3 regions of the Mesorhizobium sp. B2-2-4 genome follow, and region 2 is predicted to be linked to each of the others. Evidence: predicted binding sites of a transcription regulator. Region 2 holds the regulator's gene; each other region holds the start of a gene.
The links. The regulator PhoB, encoded in region 2, activates phosphate uptake and scavenging genes when phosphate is short. The targets are predictions, from matches to a motif close to TGTCATNNANCTGTCAT.
Positions count from the first base shown of each region.

Region 1: FJ959_RS08575 (ceramide glucosyltransferase) is a predicted target of PhoB. The motif match lies at 1,326-1,342, and genes of this name have one in related genera.
Region 3: FJ959_RS04740 (DUF1045 domain-containing protein) is a predicted target of PhoB. The motif match lies at 5,865-5,881, and genes of this name have one in related genera.

Region 1 is NZ_VFWB01000003.1:82,464-92,336, forward strand. It holds gene FJ959_RS08575 (ceramide glucosyltransferase) at 67-1,218, opposite strand; gene apaG (Co2+/Mg2+ efflux protein ApaG) at 1,450-1,842, shown strand; gene FJ959_RS08585 (Hsp33 family molecular chaperone) at 1,980-3,011, opposite strand; gene argF (ornithine carbamoyltransferase) at 3,135-4,046, opposite strand; gene FJ959_RS08595 (aspartate aminotransferase family protein) at 4,062-5,261, opposite strand; gene FJ959_RS08600 (GcrA family cell cycle regulator) at 5,617-6,135, shown strand; gene FJ959_RS08605 (magnesium and cobalt transport protein CorA) at 6,239-7,246, opposite strand; gene phoU (phosphate signaling complex protein PhoU) at 7,343-8,068, opposite strand; gene FJ959_RS08615 (ATP-binding protein) at 8,181-9,446, opposite strand; gene ppk2 (polyphosphate kinase 2) at 9,641-9,873, shown strand, end outside.
Region 2 is NZ_VFWB01000001.1:83,227-93,099, reverse strand. It holds gene FJ959_RS00455 (PAS domain-containing protein) at 1-353, shown strand, start outside; gene pstS (phosphate ABC transporter substrate-binding protein PstS) at 870-1,928, shown strand; gene pstC (phosphate ABC transporter permease subunit PstC) at 1,994-2,983, shown strand; gene pstA (phosphate ABC transporter permease PstA) at 2,987-3,838, shown strand; gene pstB (phosphate ABC transporter ATP-binding protein PstB) at 3,835-4,638, shown strand; gene phoU (phosphate signaling complex protein PhoU) at 4,664-5,371, shown strand; gene phoB (phosphate regulon transcriptional regulator PhoB) at 5,391-6,080, shown strand; gene FJ959_RS00420 (ROK family protein) at 6,088-7,329, opposite strand; gene xylF (D-xylose ABC transporter substrate-binding protein) at 7,589-8,629, shown strand; gene FJ959_RS00410 (sugar ABC transporter permease) at 8,772-9,873, shown strand, end outside.
Region 3 is NZ_VFWB01000001.1:912,029-921,901, forward strand. It holds gene FJ959_RS04715 (sugar ABC transporter ATP-binding protein) at 1-1,452, shown strand, start outside; gene FJ959_RS04720 (ABC transporter permease) at 1,503-2,498, shown strand; gene FJ959_RS04725 (DUF2231 domain-containing protein) at 2,731-3,249, shown strand; gene phnN (phosphonate metabolism protein/1,5-bisphosphokinase (PRPP-forming) PhnN) at 3,306-3,938, opposite strand; gene FJ959_RS04735 (alpha-D-ribose 1-methylphosphonate 5-triphosphate diphosphatase) at 3,935-5,074, opposite strand; gene FJ959_RS04740 (DUF1045 domain-containing protein) at 5,119-5,826, opposite strand; gene iolB (5-deoxy-glucuronate isomerase) at 5,978-6,790, opposite strand; gene FJ959_RS04750 (DUF3329 domain-containing protein) at 6,795-7,013, opposite strand; gene iolE (myo-inosose-2 dehydratase) at 7,054-7,971, opposite strand; gene iolD (3D-(3,5/4)-trihydroxycyclohexane-1,2-dione acylhydrolase (decyclizing)) at 8,116-9,873, opposite strand, start outside.

The sequences.
Region 1 (9,873 bases), on a different contig from region 2:
AGAGCCTAGTTCAACAATTTTTGTATATACGATAACCTTCCTCGACATCAAGCTGAACTGCCGACATCAAGCGCGGGAGGGCGTCTCTTCGAGCTCGGCCGCCTGGGTGCCGATGGTCATGGCGTTGCCGCGCCAGTCGACGGCCCCGCCCAGCCAACCGCGCATCCAGATCGCGGGCAAAATCAGGTCGCGTGCGATCATCGCGGTGACGATGCGCGGCGACAGATACCAGCCCTTTGCCGAGGCGAGCATGCATTCCGGCAGGTAGGCGAGCGCCAGCACGCAAAGCGCTGTCATGGGCAGGCTGACGCCGGCGCTGGCCGCGGCGATCAATGCCAGCACGAGCGGAGCCGCCACGCCGGTCAGGATCTCGGGTGCGAAGAACAGCGGAAAGGTGACGCGGCGCAGGCGCGCCCAGCGGGCCTGGCGCGACCAGATCTCGCCCGGCATGCGCTGCCCGAGCGGCTGCTCGAAGGGCGAAGCGACGAGATTGACGCGCAGGCCGAGCCTGTTGACCAGTTTGGTCGACGCGGCATCCTCCGCGATCTCGGCGGCGAGCGCACGGATGCCGCCATTGGCGTCGAGCATCTGCTTGTTCCACAACATGCTCTTGCCCTGGGCAAAGCCGAGGCCAAGCGCCTCGCCGGCATATTGCCAGCGCGCCTGCAGCGTGTTGAGGAAAGCGCATTCGACTTCTGCCCAGAAGCCGTCGGGCCGCGAACCGATCGGCGTCGAGCAAACCAGGCCGGTGTCCCGCCGCCATGCCGCCATCAGGTGCTGGACGTAGTCTTTCGGCATCAGCACGTTGGAATCGGCGAGAATGACCCAGTCGTGGCGCGCTGCCTCCCAGCCCTTGACGCAGTTGTTCAGTTTCGGGTTGGCGCTGACGCGGTCGTCGCCGGTGAGCAGGCGGGCCGGCACGGCTGGAAAGCGGGCAATCGCGGCGCGGATCGGCTTGACCGCGGGGTCGTCGGCATGGGCGACACAGAAGATCAGTTCGTAGCGCGGCCAGTCGAGCGAGAAAGCGCGCTCAAGCGTCTCATGGGTAAACGGCTCGACGCCGCGCGCCGGGATGACGATCGAGACAGGCAGCGGCTTGCCGGCCGGCGGCGCGATGGCGGCGCGCCGTTTCAGGCGCGAGCAGGCGAGCAGGATGCTGGCGAGATTTGAGGCGATGAGAGCGATCGAAAGCGAGCCGGTTATGAGAGCGAGTTCCATCGATATCCGGTCACTCCAGAAAACCCGGCCCGCTTGGCGGCCGTTTTCGACAGTTCGACAGAGCGCCCGAGTCGCCCGGCATTGCTGGTGCACACCATCATTGTCATGTGTCACTCAAATGACATTGTTTGTCGGCACCTGCCCTTCAGGGACAGCAACTCGGACGCGCACGGTTGATCGAACCGCAAAGAGCGCCGAATGTTCCACACCGGATTTGTTTTGGAGCCGCTCATGTACCGCGCCGTCACGCGCAACATCGAAGTGCAGGTCAGGCCGTTCTATCTCGAGGACCGCTCGGATCCTTCGGAAAACCGCTATGTCTGGGGCTACCAGATAACGATCGACAACCAGTCCGACGAATTCGTGCAGCTGTTGTCGCGCTATTGGCACATAACCGACGGCGCCGGCCGGGTCGAGGAAGTGCGAGGTGCCGGCGTGGTCGGCGATCAGCCCGAACTCAATCCCGGCGACAGCTATCAATACACGTCGGGCTGTCCGCTCTCGACCCCGTCGGGGATCATGGTCGGTCACTACACCATGCGCAACGAGCGGGGCGAGACATTCGACATCGCCATCCCCGCCTTCTCACTCGACCTGCCGGGGACAAGGCGGACGGTGAATTAGACGAGGCGAAATCGGCGACAGCGTCGTTCTCCCCGTCACTATACGGCGAGAAATGTCCGGCAGGAATGAGGGGCAGCGCCGCCCCTCATCCGCCCTTCGGGCACCTTCTCCCCGTAGAACGGGGAGAAGGTGGAACCCTACTGCGTCGTAAATTCCGCCGGGTCGAAGTCATATTGCGTCGAGCAGAACTCGCAGGCGACGTGGATCCCACCGTCCTCGGTGCTGTCCTTGATCTCCTGCGCGGAGAAGCCCTCGAGGATGCCGCGGATCTTGTCGCGGGAGCATGAGCACTGATCGGCGACGGGAACGCCGCCGAAGACGCGCACGCCATGCTCGTGGAACAGACGATAGAGCAGCCGCTCTGCGCCGATGGTCGGATCGATCAGTTCGGTCGGCTCGATGGTGCCGAGCAGCGCCAGCAATTCCTGCCAGGAATTGTCTGTGGGATCGTGGATCTCCTCGCGCGGATCGCCATCCCCACCGGGCAGGTCAGGAACGCGCATGCGCTCGGAGGCCTGCGGCAGGAATTGCGCCAGGATGCCGCCCGCCCGCCACTGCTCGCGCGCGCCGCCGGGGCCGGGCGTCAAAAGCTTGGCGACCGAAAGCCGGAGATCGGTCGGGATCTGCTCCGACTGGCGGAAATAGGTGCGCGCGGCCTCTTCCAGGGTCTCGCCGTCGAGTTGGACGATGCCCTGGTAGCGCTGCGTGTGAGCACCTTGGTCGATGGTCAGCGCCAGCACACCATTGCCGAGCAGCGTTTGCTGCGAGGTCTCGCCGGCCGCAATCAGCGCCTCCAGCCGGTCGGCATCGAAGCGCGCATAGGCGCGCAGCGCCGAGGGCGTGGAAAAATCCGCGACCAGCATGTCGACAGGGCCGTCGGTGCGGGTCTGCAGGATGAACTTGCCCTCGAACTTGAGCGAGGTGCCTAGCAGCACCGTCAGCACACAGGCTTCCGCCAGCAACCGGGCGACCGGCTCGGGATAATCATGGCGGCCAAGGATCGCATCGAGCATCGGCCCGAGCTGCACGGTGCGGCCGCGCACATCGAGCGGGCCGACCTCGAAAGGCACGACGTGATCATCGCCGGCGTAACCGAATTCGCCGAGTTTGGGGTGATGTTCAGCCACTTGATGGGTTTCCAGCATGACAAAGCTCCAGGGCGCGGCCATGCCGCCCTTTGGGGAGCATGCGTCTAAACGCGCTTGATTTGCGTGATGCCGCGCAGATAGGCATCGCGCCTCCGGAGATCAAGTTCCCCGGCACGTCAAGCGCCAAGACACTTCAAGTCCACTTCAGGCCCCAAGACACCAGGCCAGCACGGCCTTCTGGGCGTGGAGCCGGTTCTCGGCCTCGTCGAAGACCACCGAATGCGGACCGTCGATGACCTCGTCCGTCACTTCCTCGCCGCGATGCGCCGGCAGGCAATGCATGAACAGCGCGTCGGGCTTTGCCTTGGCCATCAGCTTGGCGTTGACCTGGTAGGGCGAAAACACGTTGTGGCCGCGGGCGCGGTGCTCCTGGCCCGTCGACACCCAGCAGTCGGTGACGATGCAGTCGGCCTGGTCGACGGCTTCCTCTGGCGAGCGGGTAAAGGAGAGCTTGCCGCCATGCGCCTTTGACCAGTCGACATGCTTCTGCGCCGGCTCGCTGCCTTCGGGCACGGCGACGTTGAGGTTGAAGCGGAACCGCGCCGAGGCTTCCAGCAGCGAATGCAGCACGTTGTTGCCGTCGCCGGTCCAGGCGATGGTCTTGCCGGCGACCGGACCGCGATGCTCCTCGAAGGTCATGATGTCGGCCATCAGCTGGCAAGGATGGGTATCGTCGGTGAGCCCGTTGATCACCGGGATGGTCGCATTCTCGGTCAGCTCCAGCAGCCGCTCATGCGACGTGGTGCGGATCATGATGGCATCGACATAGCGCGACAGAACCTTGGCGGTGTCGGCGATGGTCTCGGAGCGGCCGAGCTGCATCTCGGTGCCGGTCAGCATGATGGTCTCGCCGCCAAGCTGACGCATGCCGACATCGAAGGAGACGCGCGTGCGCGTCGACGGCTTGTCGAAGATCATCGCCAGCACCTTGCCTTCGAGCGGTTTCGAGCGCTCGCCCGCCTTGAGGCGCGCCTTGCGCTCCACTGCGTCGGTCAGCATGGAGCGCAGGTCGCCTTCGGAAACGGCGGAGAGGTCGGTGAAATGACGAAGTGACATCAGGAGCTTTCGAATTTACTTCGCGGCTTCAGCGGCGATGGCCTCGGACAGGGCCTTGGCGCCGGCGCGAATGCGCTCCAGCGCTTCATGGATCTCGCTGTCCGTGACGGTGAGCGGCGGCAGCAGGCGAATGACGTTGTCGCCGGCCGGAACCGCGAGCAGATGCTGGTCGCGCAGCGCCATGTTCACCTTGCCGTTGGGCATGGCGCATTTGAGGCCCAGCATCAGCCCCGTGCCCCTGATGTCCTCGATGACCTCGGGGAATTCGTCGGCCACCCCTGCCAGCCCTTGCTTCAACAACAGCGCCTTGCGCTGCACATCCGCCAGGAAGCCCTCCTCCAGCACCACGTCGAGCACGGCATTGCCGACCGCCATGGCCAGCGGGTTGCCGCCGAACGTAGTGCCGTGGACGCCCGCGGTCATGCCGACAGCCGCCTCGTCGGTGGCAAGGCAGGCGCCCATCGGGAAGCCACCGCCAATGCCTTTGGCGATGGCCATGATGTCTGGAGCGACCCCCGACCATTCATGCGCGAACAGCTTGCCGGTGCGGCCGATGCCGCACTGGACCTCATCGTAGATCAACAGCAGGCCGTGCTGGTCGCAGAGCTGCCGCAGCCGCTTCAGCGATTGTGTCGGCACCGGGCGGATACCGCCCTCGCCCTGCACCGGTTCGATCAGGATCGCCGCGGTCTCCGGCGTGATCGCCTTTTCGGCGGCGTCGATATCGTCGAAGCCGACCTGGTCGAACCCCTCGACCTTGGGGCCGAAACCTTCGAGATATTTGTACTGGCCGCCGGCCGCGATGGTCGCCAGCGTGCGGCCATGGAAGGCGCCTTCGAAAGTGATGACGCGGAAGCGCTCGGGATGCCCCTTGACGAAATGGTAGCGCCGCGCCGTCTTGATCGCGCATTCCAGCGCCTCGGCGCCAGAATTGGTGAAGAACACCTTGTCGGCGAAGGTCGCGTCAGCCAGCCGCTCGCCGAGCCGGCTCTGCCCCGGGATCTCGTAGAGATTGGAGACGTGCCAGAGTTTGGCAGCCTGCTCGGTGAGCGCCGCAACCAGATGCGGATGGCCGTGGCCCAGCGAATTGACGGCTATGCCGCCGGCAAAATCGAGATATCGCTCGCCCTTGTCGGTAACCAGCCAGGTGCCTTCCCCATGGTCGAAGGCCAGGGGTGCGCGAGCAAAGGTCTCGAAAAGCGCCGAACCGCTCATTATATGCGTCTCCGGAACCGGAAAATCAAAAAAGCCGCCAAAGCGGCGGCCTTTGCGGCTTATCGGGTTTTTCAGCCATGAAGTCAACGAAAACGTCGCGTAGTGGCGCGCGGCAAGCCTCCCGACGGGACGCCGGCTCATAAGTGAGCTGGCAAGTTGGGGAAAACCGAAAAAACCGATTCGTGTTGCACTTCGGACTCTTGTCACCGAGTCAGCGCATAAGGTAGTTGTAGTCGGGAAATAACTAGATTTCGTGCGGCGGACCTAATCACCAGATATATGTGGTGTCTGCCCCAGCAGTGGTGCTGGGCCGGGAATGGATTCCGATTGCCGTACGCTTAGCAGGAGCGCGGTCATGAATTGGACTGACGAGCGGGTCGAACTCTTGAGAAAACTGTGGTCGGAGGGTCTGAGCGCAAGCCAGATTGCTGCCCAGCTTGGAGGGGTCAGCCGCAATGCCGTCATCGGCAAGGTGCACCGGCTGAAATTGTCGGGCCGCGGGCGCGCCACGGCAGCGCCGGCACGCCAGAAGAAGACGGCGCAAGGGTCGGGCGCGCAGAAATCGGTGTCGCGCCCCGCGAGTGCGACCCGCCACGTCACGACGTCGATCGGAGCAACGGCGTTGCAGGCGCAGTTCGATGCCGAGCCGGTGGCCCGCCATTATATCCGGCCGGTCGAAAATGTGGTGGTGCCGATCTCGCGGCATCTCCAGCTCACCGAGCTCACCGAGCGCACCTGCAAATGGCCGAACGGCGATCCGCTGTCGGAGGACTTCAATTTCTGCGGCAACGAAGCCGCCGAAACCGGCCCCTATTGTAAATACCATGCCCGCGTGGCGTTCCAGCCGGCAGCGGAGCGGCGGCGGAATAGATAAGGACTAAGGCAGTAGGGCAGTCTGTTTTGAATTTGCGCTCCCGAGCGTTCTCTAAACCTACTGCCCTACTGCCCTACTGCCCTACTGCCCTACTGCCCTACTCTCACAGCCATCCATTCTTGCGAAACCGCCAGTAGAGAAAGCAGCAGATCAGCGCAATCGCCAGCAGCACCATCGGGTAGCCGTATTCCATTTTCAGTTCCGGCATGTCGCTGAAATTCATGCCGTATATTCCCGCGAAGGCTGTCGGCACAGCCAGGATTGCCGCCCATGAGGCGAGCTTTTTGGAGATCGCCGTTTCCTGGCTCTGGCCCACCAGCAGGCTCGCCTCGAAGGCAAAGGCCAGCACTTCGCGCAAGCTGTCGATCTTTTCCTGGACGGTGCGGATATGGTCGGTCACGTCGCGAAACAGCGGGTGCATGGCTGAATGGATCTGCGGCAGGTCGGCGCTGGTCAGCCGCCGGCAGACCTCCACTAGCGGCAGTGCGGCATTGCGCAGCCGCAACAGATCGCGGCGCAGCATATAAAGGCGTTCGATATCGGGGCCGGTCATCGGCTTCAGCAGGACCCGGTCCTCGATCGCCTCGACCTCATCCTCGATCTGCTCGAGCACCGGCATGTAGTTGTCGACGATGAAATCGAGAATGGCATAGAGGACGAAATCCTCGCCCTTGGCCAGTGAATGCGGGCAGCTTTCCCAGTGCTGGCGCACCACAGCATAGGATGTCGAAGGGCCGTGCCTGACGCTGACGATGTAGCCGCTGCCCACGAACAGATGCGTCTCGCCGAAGGTGACGCGGCCCTCGATCAGCTGCGCGGTGCGGGCGACGATGAACAGCGCATCGCCATACTGCTCGATCTTCGGCCGCTGGTGCGGATGCTCGGCATCCTCGATTGCGAGCTCATGCAGATGAAATTGCGCCTGCACGCGCAGCAGAAGCTCGCGGTCGGGTTCAAGCAGCCCGATCCACACCACGTGCCCCGCTTTCCTTGCCCATGTGCCGGCTTCCTCGATCGGGATGTCGGCGATGCGGCGCCCGGCTGTGTAGACGCTGGAGGCGATGACGGCCGATGTCGGCGGCGCGGGCTTGAAATCCCGGACATATTCCATCGCAGCCTCCCGAAGCACTGCCTTTGCTGGGAACCAGCAGGCTTGCCTCAGGGATAGTCTAGCGCAATACGACCAAGCGTTCGAGAAAAAGTGCGTTCACTTGACCGGCTGCGTTGCGGAAAGGCCGATCTTGTCCGTCTTGTCGCCCTTCGGCCGCTCGCTCGGCATCTGGTCGCCGGTGACGATATAGTAGATCGTCTCGGCAATGTTGGTGGCATGGTCACCGATGCGTTCGATGTTCTTGGCGCAGAACAGCAGATGCGTGCAAGGCGTGATGTTGCGCGGATCTTCCATCATGTAGGTCAGCAATTCGCGAAACAGCGACGTGTACATGGCGTCGATCTGGTCGTCGCGGTCACGTACGAAGCCGATCCTTTCGACCGAGCGCGAGGCGTAGACGTCGAGCACTTCCTTGAGTTGGGTCAACGCCAGGTCGGCCAGGGCTTCGAGGCCGCGGAACAGGCTGGTCGGCTGGCGCCCGTCGGCAACCGCCACCACACGCTTGGCGACATTCTTGCCGAGATCGCCGACCCGCTCGAGATCGGCCGAGATGCGGATCGCGCCGACGATCTCGCGCAAGTCCGTCGCCATCGGCTGGCGCCGGGCGATGATGATGATTGCCCTGTCGTCGATTTCGCGCTGGCCTTCGTCGAGGACGGCGTCGTCGCGGATCACCTTCTGGGCAAGGCCGGGATCGGCATTGACCAGGGCGGAGATCGCCTGTTCGACCATGCGTTCGGCATGTCCGCCCATGGCGGCGATGCGCTTCGACAGATCTTTCAGCTCCTCGTCATAGGCGCTGACTATGTGCACGGACTGCATGACCGGATGCCTTCCCACGGATGATCTGATTTTGAGTCGTTTCCTCGAATCCCCGCTGATACGCTAACCGGATGACAGAAAAAAGAAATGGCAGCTTGGAAACTAGGGCGGCTCAGGCCGCCGGCAAATGAACCGAGAAGGCGGCGCCCTTGCCGACTTCGGACTTGATCGAGAGCCTGGCGTTGTGGCGCGTCAGGATATGCTTGACGATCGACAGGCCAAGGCCTGTACCCTTCTGGGTTCGACTGCTCTCGACGTCGACGCGATAGAAGCGCTCCGTGATGCGCGGAATGTGCTCCTCGGGAATGCCGGGGCCAAAATCCCTGATCGTCACGTCGATGCCCGCTTCGCCCTCGGCGTCGCCGCGCTCGATCGACACCACCACGCGGCCGCCCGACTGCCCATATTTGCAGGCGTTTTCCAGAAGGTTCTCGAAGACCTGGAACAGTTCGTCGCGGTCGCCCGGCACGTCGAGAGGGCCGTCGGCGAAATCCCGCTCGATGACGACGCCGTTTTCCCGCGCCAGCGGGGCCAGCGAATCGATGACGCTGTCGACGGTCTGGCGCAGATCGACCTCGGTCCCCGGCCGCAGATAGGGCTTCATCTCCAGCCGCGACAGCGACAAAAGGTCATCGATCAGGCGTGCCATGCGGCCGGTCTGGTTCTGCATGATCTGCAGGAACTGCTCGCGCGCCGCCGGGTCATTGCGGGCCGGTCCGCGCAGCGTTTCGATGAAACCCGATATCGAGGCGAGCGGCGTGCGCAATTCGTGGCTGGCATTGGCGATGAAATCTGCGCGCATGCGGTCGATGCGGCGCGCTTCGCTCTGGTCCTTGAACACCATCACGTAGAGATCGGTGCCGTGACCGACCGAGGAGGCGCTGACCCGGTAAGTCCGCTCGACCGGCAGCCTCTCGGTGTAGTCGATGACATCCGACGCGACCTCGCCCGACAGCACGCCGTCCAGAAGAGCCTGCATTTCGGGCGCACGGAATTTCAGCGACAACGATACGCCAGGCGCGATGCCGCCAAACGCGGCGAAGGCGGCGGCGTTGGCATGAACGATCGCCGCGGCATGGTCGAAGATGATCAAGGGGTCGGCGACGGCCGCCGCCAGATATTCGCCGGACAGGCGTTGCAGGCCGATGGCCTCGATCGCCGCGCCGCTTTCGCCGGGCTGGCGCGTGGCTCCAGCCGGTATCATCGCCGCCACCAGCAGCAAAGCCAGCGCCGGCAGCAGCACATAGGCGGAAATGCCCGCAAAGGCATAAACCGCCATGACCGCGACAAGACCGGCGACCAGCAACCATCGGCTGTTCCACAGCCGCGCGGCAAGCGCTTGCGCCATACCCTTCTCGTCTGCGCCCTGGTCCGCCATTCGCGCCTGCGCCCCGCTCCCGGTCCGGCAATTTCGCTGGACCGGCCTGGCGCATGACGCCGAAAAATCAGAATCGATTTTCGGAAAGGATCATGCGCAAAATCCAAAAGTGCAGCGCCCCTTGCGTCTGAAGCGGCGCGCGGCACTGCAATGGCTCAATAGCACGAGTCCGTAAGCTGGAAAGGTTCGTCTCGATGAAAAAAGCCAAGGAAAACACCGCCGCGCCGACCCCGGGGCCGCTGAAGCTCAGGATCAACGGCAAGGAGCGGGAGTTCGACATCGAGAATCCAGCACTGCCGGACTGGATCGAGGAGTGCAAGCTGACCGCGGGCGGCTATCCCTACGACAAGAAGATGAAAAGCGACGAATATGACGAGACGCTCGAGGCATTGCAGATCGAGCTGGTCAAGGCGCAGGCGTGGCTGCA
Region 2 (9,873 bases):
TCTTCACCCAGATCCTCGGCGAGACCGGCTACGGTTTCGAGATCGTCGGCAATGGCCGCAAGGCGCTGGACGCTTTCGGCAGGCTCAATCCGTGCATGATCCTGATGGACGTCTCGATGCCGGAGATGAACGGGCTCGAGGCAACCGCCGCCATCCGCCGGCTGGAAGAGGAAACCGGCACGCATGTGCCGATCGTCGGGGTCACCGCGCATGCGCTCAAGGGCGATCGCGAACGCTGCCTGGACGCCGGCATGGATGATTATCTGCCCAAGCCGATCAGCCCCAGGGCCCTGCTCGAAAAGGTCGAGCGCTGGGTCGGCGCTGGTCGCCAGGCCCGGCGCAACGCGGGATAGACTTTGCGCCTTCGGCCGGATTGCGGCGAGAATCACCCGGGGCCGGCTGCAGCCCTTCGAGCAAGACTATGGTGCGATCGCACCATATCAAAGCCGGCGTCCAGCCGGGACAATGACGGCATCGATTTCCGCTCTCTTCTAGTTACGGGCGGGAGCAGCGACCGCCAGTATGAAGCAGCGTCAATCTACCCCAACGGACCTGTTTTTGGCGATGGCCCGGCCAAGACATCCTCTGGCCTCGAGCGACGCGCTCCCGTCCGGCTTTTCTTCGATCAGCGATCCATGCCGAATCCGATGGCTGTTTGGGTGGCCGGATAGCGCAAGTCCCTGATTCCCGAAGGCAAACCGGCGCCATGCCGCAGCCGCTAATCGCCATCGCCTTTCCAGGCGCCGGCGACGCGTTACCGGGCTGACACGAAACTGTCATGCGACTGTTATAATCGAACGCTATTGGCCTCAGCGGGCGCTGGCAAGGAATGGCGCCGAGAGACCATCTTCCGAACAGGAGCAGGCCATATGAGACATTTCATCCGCTCGGCGGCCGTTGCGATCGCAATGGCTGCGGCGTCCACCCTCACCCTTTCCGCGGCAATGGCAGCTGACATCTCCGGTGCCGGCGCCACCTTCCCTTACCCGATCTATGCGAAGTGGGCCGATGCCTACAAGAAGGAGACCGGCATCGGTCTCAACTACCAGTCGATCGGCTCGGGCGGCGGCATCAAGCAGATCAAAGCCAAGACCGTCACCTTCGGCGCTTCCGATGCGCCGCTGAAGGGCGAGGATCTCGAATCCACCGGACTTGCACAGTTCCCGATGGTGATGGGCGGCATCGTTCCGGTCGTCAATCTCGAAGGCATCAAGCCGGGCGAACTGGTGCTCGACGGCCCGACGCTGGCCGATATCTTCGTCGGCAAGATCACCAACTGGAATGACGCGGCGATCGCCAAGCTCAATCCCGACGTCAAGCTTCCCGACCAGGCGATCGCCGTCGTGCATCGCTCCGACGGTTCGGGCACCACGTTCAACTTCAGCTACTACCTGGCCGACGTCAGCGCCGACTGGAAGTCGAAGGTCGGCGTCAACACCGCGCTCGAATGGCCGGTTGGCATCGGCGCCAAGGGCAATGAAGGCGTCGCCAACAACGTCTCGCAGACCGGTGGCTCGATCGGCTATGTCGAATACGCCTACGCCAAGCAGAACAAGTTGACCTATGCCGACATGATCAACAAGGACGGCAAGAAGGTCGAGCCGACGGCGGCGGCGTTCTCGGCGGCGGCGGCCAATGCCGACTGGAGCTCGCAGCCTGGTTACGGCGTCATCCTGGCCAACCAGCCGGGCGCCGAATCCTGGCCGATGACGTCGGCGACCTGGATCCTGGTCTACAAGAAGCCCGGCGACGTGGCGGCGACCGGTGAAGCGCTCAAGTTCTTCGCCTGGTCCTACGCGAAGGGCGACGACATGGCCGGGGCGCTGGACTACGTTCCGATCCCCGACGCGGTCGTCAAGAGCGTCGAGGACATGTGGGCCAAGGACATCGTCGGCAAAGACGGCAAGCCGCTCTATTCCGCCATGTAATCCCTGCTGAACGAGGAGGGCGCTTCACGGCGCCCTCCCTGTCTTCCTTGAAACGCGAGGGCCAGATGACCGCCGTCTCCGAAGCCATGCCATCGTCGGCCGCCATGCGGGCCAGGGAAGCGACGGTCCGACGCTTCGCGCTCACCGATACGATTTTCCGAACGGCGACACGCTTTTCCGCCATCCTCGTCCTGCTCATCCTCGGCGGCGTGGCGATTTCGCTGTTTGCCGGCTCGTGGGAAGCGCTGTCGAAATTCGGGTTCTCCTTCCTGACGACCGAATCGTGGAACCCGGTCACCGAGAATTTCGGAGCGCTGGCCCCGATCTACGGAACCATCGTCACCGCCGCCATCGCTATCCTGATCGCCGTTCCCATCGGCATCGGCATCGCCATCTTCCTTACCGAACTCTGCCCGCGGCCACTCCGACGCCCCATCGGCATCGCCGTCGAGCTGCTTGCCGGCATACCCTCCATCATCTACGGCATCTGGGGCCTGTTCGTGTTCGCGCCGTTCCTGCAGACGACGGTGCAGCCCTTCATCATCAAGCTTTTCCACGACGTGCCGGGACTCTCCAGCCTGTTTGCCGGCCCGCCCTACGGCATCGGCCTTCTGACCTCGGCGATGATCCTTGCCATCATGGTCCTGCCCTTCATCACCTCGATCACCAAGGATGTCTTCGACACGGTGCCGGCGGTGCTGAAGGAATCGGCCTACGGCATCGGCTGCACGACCTGGGAGGTCACGCGCCGCGTCGTCATCCCCTATACCCGCGTCGGCATCATGGGCGGCGTCATGCTCGGCCTCGGCCGCGCGCTCGGCGAAACCATGGCGGTAACCTTCGTCATCGGCAACGCCCACCGCATCAGCGGCTCGCTGTTCGCGCCCGGCACGACGATCTCGGCGACCATCGCCAACGAGTTCACCGAAGCCGACGGCGATCTCTATACGTCTTCGCTGGTGGCGCTCGGCCTGATCCTGTTCGTCATCACTTTCCTGATCCTTGCCCTTGCGCGCTACATGCTGCTGCGCATGGACAGCCGCACGGGAGCCTGACCGATGTCGACGGCCACATCGCTTCACAATCGACGCAAGCGCAGGAATGCCGTGATGATGACGCTATGCGTCACGGCGGCGGGCATCGGCCTGGCCTGGCTGGCGCTCATCCTCGGCGCACTGCTCTATAAGGGCCTGTCGGGTGTTTCGCTCTCTGTGTTCACCGAAATGACACCGCCGCCCGGCGATGCCGGCGGCCTGCTCAATGCCATCTACGGCAGTATCATGATGACAGTCATCGCCGTCATCGTCGGCACGCCGATCGGTGTCCTCGCTGGGACCTACATGGCCGAATATGGCCGCTTCTCGCGCCTCACCACCGTCGTGCGCTTCATCAACGACATCCTGCTGTCGGCACCCTCGATCATCGTCGGCCTGTTCGTCTACGAGCTGCTGGTGCGGCCGATGGGACATTTCTCGGCGATCGCCGGTGCCGTCGCACTGGCCATCCTGGTCATCCCGGTCGTCGTTCGCACCACCGAGGACATGCTCAACCTGGTGCCGAACGCCTTGCGCGAGGCCGGCGCCGCGATCGGCGCGCCGCGCTGGGTGGTCATCCGCTCGGTCGCCTACCGTGCGGCGCTGTCGGGCATCGTCACAGGCATATTGCTGGCCATCGCCCGCATTTCCGGCGAGACGGCGCCGCTGCTCTTCACGGCGCTCAACAACCAGTTCTGGTCGAGTAATCTCAATGCGCCGATGGCCAGCCTGCCCGTCACCATCTTCCAGTTCGCTCTCAGCCCCTACGAGGAATGGCAGCAGCTGGCGTGGACCGGCGCACTCATAATCACCCTTACGGTTCTCGGGCTGAGCATCTTCGCCCGCAGCCTTACCGGACGCAGAGAGGACAGATGAAACCGATGTTGTCCACCGAGTTGAATACGCCCGAAGTCGCGGTCGAGAAAGCCAAGATCGAGGTCAAGGGCCTCAATTTCTACTATGGCCAGTCGAAGGCGCTGAAGGATATCAGCCTGTCGCTGCCCGAGCGCAGCGTCACCGCCTTCATCGGGCCTTCGGGCTGCGGGAAGTCGACGCTGCTGCGCGTCTTCAACCGCATCTACGAGCTTTACCCGAGGCAGAGCGCCGAGGGCCAGGTGCTGCTCGACGGCCAGAATATCCTCGACCGTTCGCAGGATCTCAACCTGCTCAGGACCAAGATCGGCATGGTGTTCCAGAAGCCGACGCCGTTCCCGATGTCGATCTACGAGAACATCGCCTTCGGCGTCAGGCTCTATGAGAAGCTCAGCAAGGCGGAGATGGACGGCCGTGTCGAGCAGGCGCTGAAGCGCGCGGCACTGTGGAGCGAGGTCAAGGACAAGCTCAACGCCAGCGGCCTCAGCCTTTCGGGCGGCCAGCAGCAGCGCCTCTGCATCGCCCGCACGGTGGCGGTGAAGCCGGAGGTCATCCTGCTGGACGAGCCTGCCTCGGCGCTCGATCCGCTGTCGACCGCCAAGATCGAGGAGCTGATCGACGAGTTGCAGGCCGATTATACGATCGTCATCGTCACCCACAACATGCAGCAGGCGGCGCGCGTGTCGAAGCAGACCGCCTTCATGTATCTGGGCGAGCTGGTCGAGTTCGACCGCACCGAGAAGATCTTCACGTCGCCCCGCGAGAAGCGCACGCAGGACTATATCACCGGCCGCTTCGGCTGATCCCAGGCATACGAGGACCAAGATCATGGCCGAACACACAGTCGCAGCCTTTGACGAAGATCTCGGACAGATCAGCAGGCTGATCCGCGACATGGGCGATCTCGCCTCATCGATGGTCGGCGGCGCGACCAAGGCGCTCCTGAATTCCGACAACGCGCTCGCCCAGCGCGTCGTCTCCGACGACGCGATCATGGATGCGCGCCAGCGCGAACTCGACGACCGCGCCATCACCCTGATCGCCAAGCGGCAGCCCATGGCGGACGATCTGCGCCATGTCGTCGGCTCGATCCGCATGGCGGGCGATCTCGAACGCATCGGCGATCTCGCCAAGAACATCGCCAAGCGCGTCGGCACCGTCGGCCTTGCCGCCACGCCGCGCGACCTGTCGCACTCCATCGACGCCATGGCGCAGCTTGTGCTGATCCAGGTCCAAGGCGTGATCGAGGAGTATGCGGCGCGCGATGCCGCGGCACTTGCCAAGCTGCGCGCCGACGATGAACGCATCGACGTCAAATACACGTCGGTCTTCCGCGAGCTGCTGACCTACATGATGGAGGATCCGCGCAACATCACCGCCTGCACGCATCTTTTGTTCTGCGCCAAGAATCTCGAGCGCATCGGCGATCACGTGACCAACATTGCCGAAAATGCCTATTATGTGCTGACCGGCACGCAATTGCCCGCCAATCGCCCGAAGCAGGACGAGACGGCGATGTCGGCGCCAGCGGCTTGACGGCAGGGGTGACCAGTCGATGATCGCGCCACGCATCATGGTGGTGGAGGACGAGGAGCCGCTGGGTGTGCTGCTCCGTTACAATCTGGAATCGGAGGGTTATCAGGTAGAGGTGGTGACGCGCGGCGACGAAGCCGAGATCCGCTTGCAGGAGAATGTCCCTGACCTTCTTGTGCTCGACTGGATGGTGCCGGCGGTGTCCGGCATCGAGCTCTGCCGCCGTCTCCGCATGCGGCCCGAGACCGAGCGGCTGCCGATCATCATGCTGACGGCGCGCGGCGAGGAAAGCGACCGGGTGCGCGGTCTCTCCACCGGCGCCGACGACTATCTGGTCAAGCCGTTCTCAACGCCGGAATTCATGGCACGCGTCAAGGCGCTGCTGCGCCGCGCCAAGCCCGAAGTTCTGTCCAGCGTGCTCAAGGTCGGCGACATCGTGCTCGACCGTGAATCGCACCGGGTCTACCGCAAGAAAAGCGAGATCCGGCTCGGGCCGACCGAGTTCCGCCTGCTCGAATTCATGATGCGACATCCCGGCCGCGTGTTCTCGCGCAGCCAACTGCTCGACAATGTCTGGGGCGAAACGATCTATATCGACGAGCGCACCGTGGACGTGCATGTCGGCCGGCTGCGCAAGGCGGTCAACAATGGCCGCATGCCTGACGTGATCCGCACCATTCGGGGCGCGGGGTATGCGATTCGCGAAGACTAGGGATATGTCACGCAACGTTCTCGCCCACGCCTGATTTCGCCTGTGCCCCCGGCGCGAAAATCTCCTGGTCGACGAAGGTCAGCGCGCGCATGGCGCAGCCCTCGCGGATCAGTGGCAGTTCGTTCGGCTCGGTGTCGAAGGAAATCGATTTCGAGTGCTGGCCGCCGGCGGTCTGGGCAATGGCCTCGCGCAGAGCCGGCTCGATCAGGTCGAAGGCGGCGGCGCTGACGCCGACCATGGCGACCGGCGCCGGATCGATCAGCGCGAACAGGCTGCCAAGGCCGTAACCCAGCGCCTCGCCGGCCTTGCGGTAGGCTTCGCGCTCCGGCCCGTCCTTTTCGCGCGCCGAGGCCGCCAGGGTGCGCATGTCGGCGTCGCTGACGTCGACGGGCTCGGTGTCCTCGCCAAGCTGCCTCGCGTTGCGCCAGATGGCATAGTTGCCGGCATAGGCCTCGACGCAGCCGCGCCGCCCGCAGCGGCAGAGCGCCCCGCCGGGGCGATGGATCATGTGGCCGAACTCGCCTCCGGATGAATGGGTGCCGGTGAACAGTTCACCCTTCAGCACCAAGCCCATGCCGATGCCGTGCGACAAAAGGATGGCGATGAAGTCGTCGCGGTAGCGCTGGGGATCGCGCCAGCGCAGCGCCACCGCCATCATGTTGCAATCGTTCTCCATGGTGGCGGGAATGCCGAACTCGGCCTCCAGTATGTCGGCGAAGGCGATGTCGGTCTGCGGCGTGATCGGCGACCACAGCATGGTGCGCGCATCCGTGTCGGTGATGCCCTGGATCGCCAGCGCGATACGGGCGATGCTGCCGACGTCGAGGTCGGGATCCTCGAACCGCCGCCTGACGATGGCCACGCATTCGCCGATCAGCGCCTCGCGCGACAGGGTGAGCGTGTCCAGCCGGCGCTGCTCTTCAGATATCACCTGGCCGGCATAGTCGATGACGGCGACGGAGAGAAAATTCAGCGACAGCACCACGGTCATCACCGCCGCGGCTTCAGGGTTGAGGCTGAGGCCGACCTGCGGCCGGCCGCGTTTCAGCGCACCGGCCTCGCTCGGCTTGCTCTGCGCCAGGATGCCTTCGCCAATCAGGTCGGAGGAGATCGCCGATATGGTGGAATGGCTGAGCCCGGTGGTCGCGGCAATCTCGGTGCGCGAGGGCTGCCCGGCACGGCGCACGGCCGCGATCACCATCGCCCGGTTGCGTCGGCGCAAATCGTCGTGGCGGATTCCGACCGACATGTTTCTCGCATCCTCCCCGTCGCCGCGTTCTCTCCCCAGGATCCCGACGACCGTCAAATACTGGCAGAACCGGCCTTGGCTGTCATTATTTATTCCGGAGCTCGAAAAAAATTCACGAGGACATCAAAATACATCAGAATCGACGTTGACAGCGTTCCGACGATGGACCAGTGTTTTTTCGAGGCTCGAAAAAATAGAGCCTTTGTGCCGGCCTACGGGCCTGTTTGGTCGCGCCATACGCGGCGCAGGGAGGATTAAGATGAAGAGATTCACAGCCGCCATCCTGGCGGGTGTCGCCATGTCGCTGACGCTCGCGTCGGTCGCGCAGGCGAAGGACAAGGTCATCGGCGTTTCCTGGTCGAACTTCCAGGAAGAGCGCTGGAAGACCGACGAGGCCGCCATGAAGAAGGCGATCGAAGCCGCCGGCGACAAGTATATTTCCGCCGACGCCCAGTCCAATCCCGGCAAGCAGCTCACCGACGTCGAGAGCCTGATCTCCCAGGGCGCCAATTCGCTGATCATCCTGGCGCAGGACGCCTCCGCCATCGGCCCGGCGGTGCAGAAGGCGCTCGACGAAGGCATTCCGGTCGTCGGCTATGACCGCCTGATCGAGAACAAGGACGTCTTCTATCTGACCTTCGACAACAAGGAAGTCGGCCGCATGCAGGCCCGCGAAGTGTTCAAGGTGAAGCCGGAAGGCAACTACGTCTTCATCAAGGGCTCGGGTGCCGATCCGAATGCCGATTTCCTGTTCTCGGGCTCCATGGAAGTGCTCAAGGACGCCATCGACAGCGGCAAGATCAAGAATGTCGGCGAAGCCTATACGGATGGCTGGCTGCCGGCCAATGCGCAGAAGAACATGGAGCAGTTCCTGACCGCCAACGACAACAAGGTCGACGCGGTCGTCGCGGCCAATGACGGCACTGCCGGCGGCGTCGTCGCGGCGCTGACGGCTCAAGGCCTGGCCGGTACCGTTCCGGTCTCGGGCCAGGACGGCGACCACGCGGCGCTGAACCGCATCGCGCTCGGCACGCAGACCGTGTCGGTGTGGAAGGACGCGCGTGAACTCGGCAAGAATGCCGCCGAGATCGCCTCGCAGCTGGCCGACGGCAAGAAGATGACCGATATCGCCGGCGTCAAGGACTTCACAACGCCCGGTGGGAACACCGTCAAATCGCTGTTCCTGACCCCGGTTGCGATCACCAAGGACAATCTCAACGTCGTCATCGACGCCGGCTGGATCAAGAAAGACGAGGTCTGTGCCGGCGTCGCGGCGGGCAGCGTCGCGGCCTGCAACTGATCTTCCATTTCATGCGATGAACGCCGCGGCTGCCAAGCCGCGGCGTTTTTTCAAGAAAATTTGTTTTTCCGCCCCGGGCGGGTAACTTCTAGGCTGGCTTCCGGCATCCCGCATCGGACGGGCAGGCCGGTGGGAGAAAATCATGACCGATACGACGTCCAACCCGCAGGCCGACACCGCGCGTGCGTCGGAACTCGGCGCCGTCGCCCGGTTCCTTAAGGCGACCGAGATCGACACGCGCATGCTCGGCATGATCGGCGCGCTGCTGCTGATCTGGATCGGGTTGCATGTCTTGTCCAGCCTGCGTCTCGGCGTCAATCCGCTCGATTTCGACAGCCGTACCTTTCTCACGCCGCGCAATCTGTGGAACCTGTCGGTGCAGACCTCGGCCGTCGCCATCATGGCCTGCGGCATGGTGCTGGTCATCGTCATGCGCAATATCGATCTGTCCGTCGGTTCCGCCGAAGGGTTGATCGGCATGGTCATGGGCTTCGCCCAAGTGCATTTCCTAGTGCGCTTCGTCGGGCTTGAGCTTGGCAACCCATGGATCTGGGTGCTGGCGCTGGTCATCGGCCTGGTGCTCGGTCTGTTGATCGGCGCCTTCCAGGGCTTTGTCATCGCCTATCTCGAAGTGCCGGCCTTTATCGTGACGCTGGGCGGGCTTCTGGTCTGGCGCGGTGCGGCATGGTGGGTTACCAGCGGCCAGACGGTGGCGCCGCTCAACGCGACGTTCCAGCTGATGGGCGGCGGCCCGGCCGGATCGATCGGCGCGACCTGGAGCTGGGTGGTCGGTATCGCCGCCTGCCTTGCGGTGGTGCTTGCGCTGTTCAACGGGCGGGTACAGCGCAAGCGCTTCCGTTTCCCGCTGCGTCCGATCTGGGCCGAGACGCTGATCGGCGTGCTGACCTGCGCCGTCATCATGGGCGCGGTTTGGCTGGCCAATTCCTATCCGTGGCCAGTCGGCATCGTGAACAGATATGCAGCCGCCAACAACATAACCGTGCCCGAGGGCGGCCTGTTCATCGCCCACGGCATCGCCATACCGGTGCTGATGGCCATCGCCGTCGGGCTGGTCATGACCTTCATCACCAAACGCACCCGTTTTGGTCGCTATGTCTTTGCCATTGGCGGCAATCCGGAAGCAGCCAACCTCGCCGGCATCAATACACGCTGGATCACGATGAAAGTGTTCATGATCATGGGCGTGCTGGCCACGATCGCCGCCGCGATCTCGTCGGCCCGGC
Region 3 (9,873 bases), 830 kb from region 2:
CTCGATGGCTTCTCGATGGAGGTCAGGCCGGGCGAGGTCATCGGTCTCGTCGGCGAGAACGGCGCCGGCAAATCCACCTTGATGAAGATCCTCGGCGGGGTGACGCGGCCGGACAGCGGCACCGTCACCGTCGACGGCACCGCCCATGACGGCCTGAGCGTCGAGGGCAGCCTTGGCTCCGGCATCGCCTTCGTCCACCAGGAACTCAACCTCTTCGAGAATCTCGACGTCGCAGCCAACATCTTCTTCGGCCGCGAACCGCTGCGCGCCGGGCCGCTCAGGCTCGTCGACCGCGCCAGGCTGCGCGCCATGGTGGCGCCGCTCCTGAAGCGCGTCGGCGCCAATTTCTCCGCCGACACGCCTGTCGCCGAACTGTCGCTCGCGCAGCAGCAGATGGTCGAGATCGCCAAGGCGCTGTCGATCAAGGCAAGGCTGGTCATCCTCGACGAACCGACGTCGAGCCTGCCGATCGCCGAGACCGACAAATTGCTCGACGTCATCAGGGCGCTGAAGGCGGACGGCATCAGCGTCATCTTCATTTCGCATCGCCTGCACGAGGTCGAGCGTGTCGCCGACCGCGTCATCGTGCTGCGCGACGGCATGCTGGCCGGCACCTTGCCCAAGCGCGACATCAACCACGACCAGATGGTCAAGCTGATGATCGGCCGCATGCTGAAGGAGCGCGAGAAGGCTTCCGAGGCGGCCCGCGCCCCCGGCGCCGTCGCCCTGTCGGCCAAGGCCATCCGCACCCCGACCTATCCCGGCCGCCCGGTAGATCTCGACGTCAGGCGCGGTGAAATCCTCGGCCTTGCCGGCCTTGTCGGTTCCGGCCGCACCGAGCTGGCGCGGGTGTTCTTCGGCATCGAAAGCAGCCTCGGCGGCACGCTCGAGCTCGCCGGCAAGCCGCTCGCCCTGGGCTCGGCGGCCGATGCCGTCGCGCACGGCATCTTCCTGGTGCCGGAGGACCGCAAGCTGACCGGCATCCTGCTCGACCTTTCGATCGCCCAGAACATTTCGCTGCCCAACCTGCCGGCGCATGCCAAGCGCTCCTTGGTGTCGACCAGCGCCGAAACGGCAACCGCCGAGAAGCAGAAAAAAGATCTCGGCATCAAGGCGCCCTCGGTGCAGACGCGCACCGGCACGCTGTCGGGCGGCAACCAGCAGAAGGTCGTGCTGGCCAAATGGCTGGCGATGAACCCCAAAGTGATGATCCTCGATGAGCCGACGCGCGGCATCGACATCGGCGCCAAGGCGGAGATCTACGGGCTGATGCGTGCGCTGGCCGACGCCGGCGTCGCCGTGCTGATGATCTCCAGCGACATGGAGGAGGTGATCGGCGTGTCCGACCGCATCGCCGTCATGCATGAGGGCCAGATCTCGGGCATTCTCGACAAGGACCAGTTCAGCCAGGAAAACGTGCTGCTGCTGGCGGTAGGCAAGCAGCCGAAATAATTCTGCCGCCGCGCCGCGGAAGCGCTCGGGCCGGCATTGGGGAGAAGATGATGAGCAAGAAAGATCTCGGCCTGCTGATCCTGATCCTGGTGGTCGGCGCCATCGTTGCCATCATCAATCCGCGCTTTCTGCTGCCGATCAACCTTGCCAACACCTCGAACCTGATCGGACTGTTCGGCATCCTGTCGATCGGCCAGGCCTTCGTCATCATCACCGGCGGCATCGAATTGTCGGTCGGCTCGCTGGTGGCGCTGCTGGGAACGCTTTTCATCGACTTCATCGCCGTGCGCGGCATGGAATGGCCGCTGGCCTTCGTGCTCATCCTGGTGCTCGGTGCCATCATCGGCCTGGCGCATGGCTGGCTGATCACGCGGCTCAAATTGCAGCCCTTCGTGGTGACCTTGTGCGGCCTTTTGATCTATCGCGGCGTCGCCCGCTTCTACACCGCCGACGGCACCGCCGGCTTCGCCTTCGGCCAGAATTTCCCGGAGCTCGAATTCTTGACCGCCGGCCGCTCCTGGGGCGTGCCGAACTCCTTCTTCGCCCTGATCGTCATCGCCATCGTCATGTGGGTGGTGCTGCACCGCTCGGTGTTCGGCCGCTATCTCTACGCCATCGGCAAGAACGAGGAGGCGGCGAAATATTCCGGCATCCGCACCGGGCGTGTCGTCATGGCCGCCTACGTCATCTGCGGGGTACTGACGGCGCTGTCGGCGATCTATTTCGCCATGTACACGCGATCCATCTCGCCGGCCAGCCACGGCCAGTTCTACGAGCTTTACGCCATTGCCGCGGCCGTGCTCGGCGGCTTCTCGCTGCGCGGCGGCGAGGGCTCGCTGATCGGCGTCATCCTCGGCACCGTGCTGCTGCAGGAGCTGCAGAACCTCGTCAATCTGCTCGGCATCCCGTCCTCGCTCAACTTCGCGGTGATGGGCGGCGTCATCCTCATCGGCGTGCTGATCGACCAGCAGTGGGGCGTGTTCCGCGCGCGGCGGCGCATGGTCGACGCCAGCCGCAAGAGCATCGCCGGGGCAGCGGCGGAATAGTCAGGGGCAAAAAGCCGCCGTCCGCCGTGGCCGTCGAAAGATAACGCCGCTCTATCTCGCCCGCCCCGCAATTCCGCTCGATCTGTTGTCGGCCGTATCTGTGCGGCCCCAAGTGACTTGAGTGCAAAAGGGGGGCGGCATCGCGAAAAGCGGTCTTGCGAGCTTCCATCCGGATTGGAACGAAACCCTTATCTGGGCGTTGTTCAAAGCTTTTCTATTCGGAGGCATTGTCATGGCCGCGAATCCGCTAAGCACCGCCAAGGTGGGAGGTCATCCCATCCATCCGATGCTCATTCCCTTTCCTGTCGCGTTCCTTGTCGGCGCGTTTCTCACCGATTTGATGTTCTGGGGCACTGCCGACGCCTTTTGGGCACGCGCGTCGATGTGGCTGATTGGGGCAGCCATCGTCATGGCTCTCCTGGCGGCGATTGCCGGCTTTATCGATTTCCTGAGCGAGCCGCGCATCCGCGCCCTGACGGACGCCTGGTACCACATGGTCGGCAATTTGACCGCCGTCGTTCTGGCGCTGATCAATTTCTATCTTCGCTACAGCCAAGGCGCCGAAGCGGCAGTTCGCCCATGGGGAGTGCTGCTTTCATTGATCGTTGTCTGCATCCTGCTGTTTACCGGCTGGAAAGGCTGGGAAATGGTGTACCGCCATCACGTCGCGGTTCTGGACGCGCCGACACAACCTTCGGCAACGCCGTCGGCCGGCACGCGTCGTGCCGATCACGACCGGCACGCGGCATAAAACGAAGGCGCATTCGATATTCAGGTCAGGCGGGCGCCACCTGACCATCAACACCTTTAGTCGATCAGCCCCGACATGTCGGAGAATGCCATCGCCTTGCGCAGCACCTCGGCAAAGCGCTCGCCTGCCGCTTCGCGCGAACCGCTATTGTCGATTGAGGTGACGCCGGGTCCGGAGAGCGTCACAGGGGCGCTTCGCGCCAGGCGTGCCAGAACCTCCCCGCGCGACTCGCGGCCACGCATCGCCAGCCGCCCGGCCAGCACATCGGGCGAAGCGGTGATCTCGACGACGGCCAGGTTGGCATAGCGCTTCCGCAAGCTAGGGATGATCGCACGCGATACATTGGCGACAGCGACATGGCCGTTGGCCACTGCCCAATCGACCTCGGCCGGCAGGCCGTAGCGCAGGCCGTGCGCTTCCCAGGAAACGGCGAAGGCGCCGTCGGCTTCGGCCTCGATGAAGGCGGCATCGGCCAGCGTGTCGTGATCCTCGCTTGCCGTGTCGCTCGGTCTGGTGATGACGCGGCGCACGAATTCCAGCCGCGTCTCGTCGGCGAAGAGCGCCTTGGCATGGCCGATGATCGTATCCTTGCCGGCGCCGCTCGGGCCCACCACGGCAACGAAGACGCCGTCGCGTATCGGAAACGCCTCGGCCGACAGTTCACGCTCGATCAATGCCGAAGCCATCACGCGACCCGCCGCCCCTGCCGCCAGACCGTGCGCACCACCGGAACGTGGTCGTCGAGGCGCACGCGCACCAGGTCGGCCCGGCGGCCCTCTTCGATGACGCCGCGATCGGAAAGACCGACGGCCTCGGCCGGGTTCTTGGACACCATTGCCACCGCCTGCGGCAGGGAAATGCTATCGACGACGTCGCCGAGAAAGAAGGCGGACTGGATCAGGCTGAAGGGGATGTAGTCGGACGACAATATGTCGAGCAGGCCGTCGCTGGCCAGCGTGCGCGCCGAGACATTGCCCGAATGGGAGGCGCCGCGCATGACATTGGGCGCGCCCATCAGCACGCCGAGCCCGGCATCCTTCGAAGCTCTGGCGGCCTCCTCGGTGGTCGGGAATTCGGCAACGCGCACGCCTTGCTCGATGGCTTCGTCGACATGGCCCGTCGTCGCATCATCATGGCTCGCAAGCACGATGCCGCGCTCGTGGCAGGCGGCGGCGATGAAGACGCGGTTCGGGGCCGAATTCCGGGCCGATTCGCCCATCCGCTTCTCGCAGAATTTCTGGAAATCGTGATCGGTCAGCTTCAGCTTGCGTTGGTAGTAGTAGGCGTAGGTTTCGAGGTTGACGAACTGGCGCTGGCCTGGCGCATGGTCCATCAGCGAGGCGAGCTTCACCCGTTCGTCGGTCTCGAAATTGGCGAAGGCCCTGAGGCAATCCGGCGCCGAGACCTCGCAGCGCAGATGGATGAAATGGTCGGCCCGCAATCGATCCATCCGCACGCTGTCCTCGATCGCGTCGGCGAGCTTGCGGATATCGGCGGCGTTGAGATCGGCATCCTCGTCCATGCCGACACGCAAGGCGTCGAGCACGGTGGTAATGCCGGCGGTCGCCACTTGCGCGTCATGGGCGAGGACGGCGGCGATCGGGTTCCACCGCACCTTCGGCCGCGGCGCATAATGGCCTTCGAGATGATCGGTGTGAAGCTCGACCAGCCCCGGAATGATGAAGTCGCCAGCCATGTCCTCGCCGGCTCGCACGGCGCCGGCGGATATGTCGGCGATCAGACCGTCACGCATCACGAGCGAGCCCTCGATGATCTCGTCGGCAAGAACGATGCGGGCGTTGCTCAGAATGGTCTCGGCGGTCATTTCAGGCAGTCCTTGGTTTTTTCTGGCCTTTACGGCTTGTTGCTTCAGGCGGTTTTTCTGGCCGGACGGCGCCCGAGCGCGTGTTGGGAAAGCACCATGAACGGGGCGCCAGGTTCGGGCTCGATGAACAACGTCAGCGCGTCCACCGGAACCGGCTGGCGCAGCACCTCGGCGAACAGGCCCTCGATTGCCAGGCAAAGACGAGGGCTATCCTGTGGCCCGGCCCTGCCGGACAGCGTCATGTGAAAGCGGAAGCTCTCGAAGACGTAAGGGTAGCCCCATTGGCAGAGATTGCGGAATTCGCCCGGCTTCAGCGAGTCCGGGCTGCGCCGCTCGATCTCGGCCTCCGTCAACGGCGCGCGAAAGCGGTCGAAATCGCGCACCACATCATCGGCGAAGCGATTGAGCGGAGGCAATGGCGCCTCCGGCACCAGTGCGAAGAAACCGTCGATCTGGCTGACGACGAGACGCGGGATCATCACAACCGGCGTCGCCTCGGCAAAGGCGTCGAGCGCTGCGCGCAACGAGGCTTCGGTTTCGTTGGCCGCTAACCGGAAAGGGGCTTTCAGCGTTGCGTGAAAACCATAGCGCCGTGCCGATGCGGTGTGGAAGGCGACTTCCGCCGCCGACAAATCGCCCACCGCCTCCACCGGTCGCGTCGCGGCGCCGAACGGGTCACGGCCCAGCCAGTTGGCGGCGATCCGCGCCAATTTTTCGTCCTGTTGGGGGGTGAAGTAGATGGCGTAGCGCATCGAAAATCCTCGTCAGACCGTTGCCATAGGTGATTTCCATGACGGATTGACGAAGCTTTGAAGGGTTTTCGAAGGCAAATCGACTCCGCCGGTCCTTAGCCGACGATTTTTCTGATCTGGACCAACAGGTTCAGCCGTGAACGCGCAACGGTCAGGCCTTCATCAGCCATTCGTGCTCGGGCGCATTGTGGAATTTCCACGTCCGCTTCGGGCCGGCCATGACGTTGAGATAGTAGAGATCGTAGCCATGGCAAGCCGCGCAGGGGTGATAGCCCTTGGGCACCAGCACGACGTCGCCGTCCTCGATCGCCATCGCCTCGTCCAGCGCGCGGGAGCCGTCCTTGTCGGCGTCGGTATAGACCCGCTGGAAAGCAAAGCCCTGCGGCGGGTTGAGGCGGTGATAATAGGTTTCCTCGAGATAGGATTCGTTAGGCAGATTGTCCTGGTCGTGCTTGTGCGGCGGATAGCTCGACGTATGGCCGCCGGGCGTGATGACCTCGACCACCAGCAGCGAATCGGCCGGCTTGCCCTCGGGCAGGATGTTGGTGACGTAGCGCGTATTGGTGCCCTTGCCGCGCACCTCCTGGCCGAGGTCGTCAGGCCCGATGACGCGAACCGGCAGGCCGCCGCTCAATCCCGGCGCCGAGCAGACCGCCAGTTCCAGTCCGCTATCAGCCGTCACCGACCAGTCCGATCCCTGCGGCACATAGACCGACCATGGTTTGCCTTCGAAGGGCGACATGCGCTGGCCAAGCAGGCCGAGATCCTTGCCGCCGGCCGTGACCGTGCCCTTGCCGGTGACGAACACCAGGCAGACTTCGCGATCGTCCGTTGTTCCCGAAGCCGTTTCGCCCGGTTCCAGCCGGTGCAGGTCGAACCCGACATAGGTCCATCCGGCGCTTTGCGGCGTGACATGCGCGACACGGCCATGGCCCTTGTCGGCTTTGACCAGCAGCTTCGACATCCGGTTACTCCTTCGGTTCGACTTCGGCGGGCGCCTTGTTCTCGTCGGCCGGCTTGTAGAGATAAAAAAACTGCCAGACGCCATAGCCGGCGAAGCCCAGCGCGATCACGCCCCAGAACGGCGTGCCGCTCGCGAATTCGATGATCGACCAGATGACGCAGACCGCGACGACGGCGACACGCCGCCATAGGGGCCGGAAGAAGGGGTGCTCGGAATCTTTCATCGCGGCAACCTACAGCAAGCCCGGCCTGGCGAGAACCCGATCAGACATCGGGGAAGCCCTGGGTCTCGACCGTGTAGCCGGCCGCCGTCATCACCCGCATCAACTCCTTGTGGCCCACCTGCGCCATCTTGAGCGGCGGGTTCTTCTTCGGGTCCTGTTCGGCCTCGACCACGAACCAGCCTTCATAGCCGTGGTCGGCGAAACGCTGCACGATGGCGCCGAAATCCAGCGAGCCGTCGCCCGGCACGGTGAAGGCGCCGAGAGCCACCGCATCGAGGAAGGACTGCCTCGTGCGGTCGAGCTTCTCGATCACGCCCATGCGTACATCCTTCACATGCACATGGCTGATGCGCTTGTGGTGATTGTCGATGGCGCGCAGCACATCGCCGCCGGCAAAGGCCAGATGTCCAGCGTCAAGCAGCAGCGGAATGCCCGCTCCGGAATGGCGCATGAAGGCGTCGAGCTCCGCCTCGGTCTCGACCACCGCCGCCATATGGTGATGATAGGAAAGCGGCATGCCTTGCTCGGCGCACCATTCGCCGAATTCGGTCAGGCGCCTGGCATAGGCCTTCATCTCGTCGCTCGAGAGTTTCGGCTTGGTGGCGAGCGGCTTCGAGCGGTCGCCCTGGATCGAACGGCCAACCTCGCCATAGACGATGCAAGGCGCGTTGACCGCCTTGAACAGGTCGATCATCGGCTGGATGCGATCCTTGTTCTTGCTCATCTCCTCGTCGACCAGCGTGCCCGAGAACCAGCCGCCGCACAGTGTGACGTCAGCCGCCTTCAGGATCGGCAGCATCACCTTGGGGTCCTTGGGAAAGCGCCGTCCCATCTCCATGCCGGTGAAGCCGGCCGAACGCGACTGGCGTAGGCACTCCTCCAACGACACGTCGTCGCTGAGTTCCGCAAGATCGTCGTTCCACCACGCGATGGGGGACATGCCCAGTTTGGCTTTCAAGTCGTCACTCCGGTTCTTGTTCACCCTCCCCCTTGTGGGGAGGGTCGCTGCGAAGCAGCGGGGTGGGGGTGCGGCGCCAGACCCCACCCGGACCTTCGGTCCGACCTCCCCACAAGGAGAGGTAGGGGGTGGGCAGCGCCGAGATCAATCGCCGACGCTCTGCATCCGCCGCTTCTCGTCATAGACCTTGCGCGCCGCGTTCACTTGGCTGCGCTCGGAGACTTCCGGCACCGCCACGTCCCACCAGTGGCCGCCGGCATCGGTGGAGACCAGCGGATCGGTGTCGATGACCAGTACCGTGGTGCGGTCGTTGCCTTTCGCCTGAGCCAGCGCCGTCTCCAGCCCTGCGATCGACGAGACCTTCTCGGCGATCGCCCCCATGCTCGCGGCGTGCGCGGCAAAGTCGACGTCGGGCAGCACCTCGTGGCGCGCGTCCTTCAGGAGATTGTTGAAGTTGGCGCCGCCGGTCGCCATCTGCAGCCGGTTGATGCAGCCAAAACCCCTGTTGTCGAGCAGCACGATGGTTAGCTTCAGGCCGAGCATCACCGAGGTGGCGATCTCGGAATTGAGCATCAGGTAAGAGCCGTCGCCGATCATGACGACGACCTCTTCGTCAGGCTTGGCCATCTTGGTGCCGAGCCCGCCCGCAATCTCATAGCCCATGGTCGAGAAGCCGTATTCTGCGTGGTAGGAGCCGGGCGCGCCGGCCTGCCAAAGCTTGTGCAATTCGCCCGGCAGCCCGCCGGCGGCGTTGAGCAGCGTCACGCCGGAGCCCATGGCGCGTTGCACGGCGCCGATCACCTGCGCGTCGGAAGGGTAGGCGGCATTGGTCGACGCCGTCACCTTGGCGGCTTCGGCCTGCCATTCCTTCTTGCCGGCTGCCGCATTGTCGGTCCAGGCGGATGGCGCCTTCCAACCCTTCAGCGCGGCACCGAGTTCGGCCAAGCCTTCGGCCGCGTCGGCGACCAGCGGCGATGCCCGATGCTTGCCGGCATCGAAAGGCTGCACATTCAAGCCGATGATGGTCTTGCCCGAATTCTTGAACAGCGCCCAGGAGCCGGTGGTGAAATCCTGCAGGCGCGTGCCGATGGCGAGCACGACATCGGCCTCTTCCGCCAGCCGGTTGGCGGCCGACGTGCCGGTGACGCCGATCGCCGCCATGTTGAGCGGATGATCGTCCGGCAGCGAGGATTTGCCGCCCTGCGTTTCGCAGACCGGAATGCCGGCGCCTTCAACGAATTTCGCCAGTTCGTCCGAGGCCCGAGAATAGAGCACGCCGCCGCCGGCGATCACCAGCGGCTTGCTTGCGCTCTTCAGCGCTGCAACCGCAGCCGCCAATTCAGCCCGGTCCGGGCGCGGCCGGCGCTGGCGCCAGACCCGTTCGGCAAAGAAGCTCTCGGGATAGTCATAGGCCTCGGCCTGCACGTCCTGGCAGAGCGACAAGGTCACCGGCCCGCATTCGGCCGGGTCGGTCAGCACGGCCATGGCGCGGTTGAGCGCCGGGATGATCTGCTCCGGCCGCGTGATGCGGTCGAAATAGCGCGACACCGGACGAAAACAGTCATTGACCGTCGCCGTGCCGTCCGAAAAATCCTCGGCCTGCTGAAGCACCGGATCGGGAACGCGGTTGGCGAAGACGTCACCCGGCAGAAACAGGACAGGCAACCTGTTTACATGCGCAAGTGCCGCCGCCGTCACCATGTTGAGCGCGCCGGGCCCGATCGATGAGGTGGCGGCCATGAAGCGGCGGCGGAAATTGGCCTTGCCATAGGCGATCGCCGCATGCGCCATCGCCTGTTCATTGTGGGCGCGGAAGGTCGGCAGTTTGTCGCGCACCTGGTAGAGCGCCTCGCCGATGCCGGCAACATTGCCGTGGCCGAAGATGGCCCAGACGCCGCCGAA